DNA from 2 places in the Sporosarcina newyorkensis genome. Region 1 is predicted to be linked to the other one. Evidence: riboswitches for the same ligand, from Rfam matches in the RefSeq annotation. Region 1 holds a riboswitch; the other holds the start of a gene.
The links. A riboswitch is a leader RNA that binds a small molecule or an ion and turns the genes downstream of it on or off. The one in region 1 is predicted to bind cobalamin.
Positions count from the first base shown of each region.

Region 2: linked by a shared signal. The riboswitch ahead of B5D59_RS16360 (ribonucleoside-diphosphate reductase subunit alpha) and the one ahead of B5D59_RS07320 (ribonucleoside-diphosphate reductase subunit alpha) in region 1 are both predicted to bind cobalamin.

Region 1 covers NZ_FUYJ01000003.1:126,738-129,939, forward strand. Annotated here, with positions in the region: gene B5D59_RS07320 (ribonucleoside-diphosphate reductase subunit alpha) at 1-1,640, opposite strand, end outside; cobalamin riboswitch at 1,786-1,964, opposite strand; gene B5D59_RS07325 (alanine/glycine:cation symporter family protein) at 2,083-3,202, opposite strand, start outside.
Region 2 covers NZ_FUYJ01000010.1:125,487-128,688, reverse strand. Annotated here, with positions in the region: gene B5D59_RS16370 (IclR family transcriptional regulator) at 1-173, shown strand, start outside; gene B5D59_RS16365 (DedA family protein) at 861-1,511, opposite strand; cobalamin riboswitch at 1,724-1,899, shown strand; gene B5D59_RS16360 (ribonucleoside-diphosphate reductase subunit alpha) at 2,073-3,202, shown strand, end outside.

The DNA.
Region 1 (3,202 bases):
TACTCCACAGCCTCGTCGGATTCCCACTGCATATTTTTCAATGCCAATAAATGATGCCAGCCAAATGTACCAAGTCCGATACCACGGTAACGCGCATTCGTACGTTGTGCCTGTACCACCGGAATTTTATTTTGATCGATGACATTATCGAGCATTCGCACTTGGATCGTAATCAGGCGATCGAGCACGTCCGCCATCACCGCTTTTCCTAAGTTAATGGAAGATAGATTACAAACAACGAAATCGCCCGGCTTTTTGCGTGTAACGACCATATCGTCTTCCAATGAAACCGATTCGAATGTGGTAGCCGACATATTTTGCAAAATTTCTGTACACAAATTACTAGAATAAATAATTCCCTCATGTTTATTCGGGTTCATCCGGTTCACTTCATCGCGGTAAAACATGAATGGTGTGCCTGTTTCCAGTTGGCTGCGCAATACACGTTTCATGATTTCAATCGCAGATACCGTTTCGCGTGATAACTCCGGATTATTGACACATTCCTCATACTTCTCACGGAACGAGCCGGCTCCTTTTGTCTCATCATAAAAGTCTTCCAATGAATAGCCCATCTTCGTCCGTACTTCATGCGGGTCGAATAAATGCCAGTTTTCGCGCGATTCCACTTTCTCCATGAACAGATCCGGCAAGCAAACGCCTGTGAAAATATCATGTGCACGCAAACGATCGTCACCGTTATTCAGCTTCAAATCGAGGAATGTAAAGATATCTTTATGCCACACATCCAAGTACACCGCTACCGCACCCTGTCTTTGACCGAGCTGATCGACGCTGACTGCCGTGTTATTCAACTGCTTGATCCATGGCAGCACACCGCTTGAAGCACCTTCAAATCCTCGGATAGATGCACCGCGTGAACGGACTTTCCCCATATAGACGCCAATCCCGCCGCCGAATTTCGATAAGTTCGCAATATCCGTATTGCTGTTGTAAATGCCCTGCAAGGAGTCATCCACTGTATCGATGAAACAGCTGGATAACTGACCGTGCATCTTCCCTGCATTCGACAGAGTCGGAGTTGCAACCGTCATGTAAAGATTGCTCATCGCCCAGTATGCTTCCCCAATTTTATGGATGCGCTCTTCCGTTTCATCCTGCATCAATGTCATCGCGATGACGAGCCAGCGTTCTTGCGGCAACTCTACCGGCTGCTTGGAGAAGTTTACTGTGACATAGCGGTCCACCAATGTTTTCAATCCAATATAAGTAAATAAAAGGTCGCGGGTCGGCTCCAGTAAACGGCCGATTTCGTCGAGTTCTTCACGGCTGTACTTCTCCGTCAACACCGACGTATAGAGCCCTTGCTCCACCAAGCGTTCTACATTTTTCGCAAAGTCAGTATAAACATCTGCGCCACGCAGCGCTTTTTGCTTCGCATACACATCATATAGATAAATCCGCGCGGCCACGAACGTCCAGTAGGTATTCGCTTCATCGATTCTGCTCAGTGATTTCAAGACCATCGCATTCGTCCAATCCGTTGCTGAACTTTCCGGATGCCGCTCTTGATATCGCCGGCTCGCTTCGACTAATGGCTCAACTTCCTGTTTCCCGAACTCTTCCTGTAGATTTTCCATCAATAAATCAAGACCGACTGTTTCATGAATAATAGCCATTAATATCCGCTCCCTCAAAAATAATAAAAAATAAAAAAAGACTCCCGATCAATCGGGAGTCGTCATGTGACGGATGGTAGTAAGCGGAAAACGACAGGCAAACAAAAACCTCTGCGTTTCGCTTCCACTCTCCAACCCCGAAGAATGTATCGCATGATGAATGGCAGGTCTCCTGGCTGGCATGTCTCTCTTCTGTCCATCCTTCCCGCCTAAGGCAGTGGATAATTACGGACAGTCGTCAATACCATCAGTTGCGGGGGCAGCTCCGTTTTTAGCGGATTCCCTTTTAAACCGTTATCGGTACCGATTCATCAAAATACTATATATAGTGTCTTATGTACAAGTTATACCCTAACATGTTGTGTGTAAACTGTAAAGAACTAAAAAAGGTCGCAGTTCAGAATTGGACTTCTGAACTACGACTTTATTGTTTCAGCGGAACTCACCCACGCAATCGATCTTCTGGATCCGTAGGGGTTTCCTCCCAACATTCCGCGCCTTTTAGGCCAGGAATGCTTTCGGCTTTGAATACTGGATTTTTCCCTTGGCGTCTTTGAGCAGTGAAGTCGTCGAGGACTTGAAAAGCCACTTTTCCGAGAAGTAGGATGACGATCAGATTCAGGATTGCCATTACACCCATGAAGAGATCGGCCATATCCCATACGACTTGTACTTTTGCTACTGCACCGAAAAACACCATGCCTAGGACTAGAATCTGATAAAGCACTTTCCATCCTCTGCCCGCGTGAATGAACTCGATATTCGTCTCACCGTAATAATAATTACCGATGACAGAACTGAATGCGAAGAACATGATCGCGACCGCAATGAAATACGGAGCCCATGCCCCGACATGCACTGCCATCGATGCCTGCGTCAGCAAAATTCCATCCGTTTCACCAGACTGATATAGTCCGCCAAGCAAGATGATGAATGCCGTAGCCGAACAAATTATAATCGTATCGAAAAATACACCAAGACTCTGTACGAGCCCTTGTTTTGCCGGGTGCGAAACATTGGCTGTCGCAGCAGCATTCGGCACACTACCCATACCGGCTTCATTGGAGAATAGTCCTCGGCGAACCCCTTGCATGATCGCCATCCCAATTCCACCGCCCGCAATTTCCTTGATGCCAAATGCATGTTCAACAATCAACATGAACATGGCAGGAACCTGCGTAATATTCATGACAACGATAAACAACGCAACCAGAATGTAGAATACTGCCATCACGGGAACTATCGTCTGCGTCACTTTGACAATGCGCTGGACACCGCCGAAGATGATGATGGCTGTAAGTACTACCAATCCGAGACCGACACCCCAATCTGGAATACCGAAAACATTCATGAAGGATTGGCTGATCGTATTGGATTGTACTGCGTTGAAAATGAAACCGAAACATAGTGTCAACAAAATAGCAAAAGCGATTCCTAGATTCCGCTTTCCGAGCGCTTTCTGCATATAATACGCTGGTCCACCGCGGAACGTCTCACCATCTTTTACTTTATACACTTGCGCGAGCGTACTCTCGATGAATGCGGTCGCCATTCCAATGATC
Region 2 (3,202 bases), on a different contig from region 1:
GCATGTACGGCATTGCTGCACCTATTTTTTCTTACTCTGGCGGAGTAATAGCAGCCGTGAATTTAGTAGGGTTATCCTCTTATATGCAAGGAACTCAGCGCACACAGATGATCCAAAGCGTTATGAACACAGCGCAATTGATTTCAAAGGAATTAGGATATATTGAAATTTGATAATTCTATTGCTAAGTCTATTGTAAAAGTTATTTGTATTTCTAAATGGAGAGAATACAGTAATGTCATGCGCTCTTAAAAGACATTAAATATTCTGTCTATTCCACATTATGAAAAAACACAAGGTAAACCACTCCGGTATTCTGTTAAATTTAATTTATAAATTTAGGATAAGGAGTGAGGAAAGTGGAAAGTACGAAACAAGCAGAGCAGGTAATGAGGGTAAGAGATACTAAAATAGTAAATTCTGAGAAGCAAGTAGAGGGAAAAAGCAAATGTGGAAATGAATGTGAAAATTGTAAAATTTGCTTCTACCAAAGAGAACGGGAGAACGAAGTATAGATATAATAATTGTTGATATGTAATAGAAATTTAAAAGTTCTCGCTGCATCATTGTTCGGTATAATAAAATATGTTAATACGTTAGAGTTATTCAGCGAAAAAATAACTCGGTATTTAAGGTAACTATTTCGCACCGTAGGTAACCAAAAGACGATTGGAAAAAATAGACTCCAACAACCACCATTCTTAAGGCAGCGGTTGTTAAGAGTCGTATAGATGGTTATAAAGAAGTAGAGAAATTCACGATTATCAGTAACGACCATTCTCTGTTAGAACCAATCTGTACTGCTCCATCGTTCAATTTTTGGTGTGCACTATTTACACAGAACTTGCTTCAACGATTGCTCAATTCTTTTGTATTTGGAAACGACTCTTTGCAAAAGAATAGAAGACTGGCAGAACTGAGAGAAAAATTACTGACAGAATAATGGTTGAGAAATTATTTTTAACAAACGGGATATTTCCAAACAGGTAACCAACTGTTGTAAATAGTCCCACCCATAGTACAGCACCAATTACATTGTAAGCGAAGAAATATCGATAGTTCATTCGACTTGAGCCTGCAATAAACGGTATAAACGTACGGACAAATGGCATGAAACGAGCAATGACGATCGTTTTACCACCATGCTTATTAAAGAAATCCTCAGCTTTTCTCATCTTTTTCTGGTCAATAAATTTACCCATCCGTCTATTTTGAGTGATTGCTGTTCCTACTGCTTTACCGATATGATAATTTATTGTATCCCCTAATACTGCGGCTACAAAGAATACTAAGATTAATAGGACAATATTAAATGCATCCATCGCAGCGAGAGCACCAGCTGCAAACAAAAGTGAATCACCCGGCAAAAAAGGGAAAATAACAATACCTGTTTCAACAAACACAATTAAAAATAGAATAACATAGGACCAATTTCCAAAGTTTTGAATAATTTCAATCAAGTGTTCATCAATGTGTAAGATAAAGCTTATTATGTTTTGGATGAATGTCATTCCTATTCTCACTTTCGAGTAGATTATTTTTTTCTCTTAAACATACGAGTCAACCATAGATATTATACTTCTTTTTCGCATGCTTGTCATGAATAACTCAATTGTGATGCAGCCTCCAAATGATCACACTCCTTAAACGAAAGGTAAGGCAACAACTATTTCTACCACCTCTCCGACTATTCATGGTAAACTAGAATAAATAAAATACTAAATGAGTTTGCACGATGCGTTGGTACCTATCAAGGTGTAAAAGGGAATCCGAAAATCGGAGCTGTCCCCGCAACTGTACACACGGACGACCGCTGAGAAAAGCCACTATGGAGACATGGGAAGGCTTGGCGGAAGGATGAAGTGAAGCCAGGAGACCTGCCAGACATCGTCAAAGCAACACTTTCTTCGGGGGTTGAGAGGTGGGGGCAAAAGGGTCTCTGCGGTTCATGCGATTTGCATGAAGTTCTTTAGAGCTGCCTATTTTTGTTTCCTCAATCACAACTATTACAATCATCCTGCCGAAGAGCCAGGATGATTGTTTTTTTGTTGTATAGGAAAGGAGACGGCGAAATGAGAGTTCTCGAACAATCAGACGAACGTACACATGAACGTGCGTTGCTCGAAGTTTTGTATAGACAAGCGGAACAATTGCACAAAAAGCCAGCATACCAAGGATTTCATCAAGTAGTGCGGAAGCTGGTGAGTGACGGTTTATATGGAAGCTGGATCAATCACTATTCATCCAATGAAATCAAATGGCTAGGATTGCAAATTATGCCGGAGCGAGATCAATTGCTATCCGCTAAACAGCTTCTTCAGTATATGAAAGAATTTGTCACTTGCAATCATTATGATCGAAGACTGGGACTGCCGCAAGAACGGCTGATGCTTATTGCGATGGCAGCCATGCGGGATGAAACTGTGCAACGGTTGCAAAAAGTACGAGAAGCCTATTGGGTCTTGAGTATGGGGTATGTGACGTTACCGGATGATATCATGGCGTTTTTCGGCAAGACATTCTATCCAGGGCAACCTGTACGTCGTCTTCATTCAATGAATCTCTTGGATTCACGGATTCCATCATTTTTGGCCAGTCAAGTGAAGGAAAAGCACGTCCGTATTCCTACTACATTTATGGAACAGGTGAAGGCATGTGGATCTTGGCTCGTATTTGATATGGAGGAAGTACGTCGCGTGATGAATGGTTCTCTGCAGGACGTCGGCAGTGAGTCGTTCCGTCGGGCCGTTGCGAACCCATCCATCACGCACAAAAGGCTTTCCGCTATCGGACTGATGAAGCAGCTGTTAGCTAGTGACGGCATCGTTTTCCATTTTGACGATGACTTTCAGCGTGGAACAAAAGGATTGCATTCGCATATCCAGCTGTCGAAAGTGCTACGGAGAAACATCTTGGCTCGTGTTTGTGGAATTCATGTCCGTTTGCTTAATGGCATCTTGGATGTATGGGAACGAGAAGACAATAGACGAGATCTGCAAATTGAAGCAGCCGGATGGGAAGAAGCGCTTGCAGATCAACGAATTAGCTTACATTCGGAACAGGCAGTGTCATTCATTGAAGAACTATCTGAAGAAATTAATCTACATGTGATAAAAACTTCATTGCAACTGGCGAAGGAAAAAGGTCCGTATCTTCAATTTGAGGGCTCAGATTGGCAGAGTGGAAGCTACTTTGAACAACG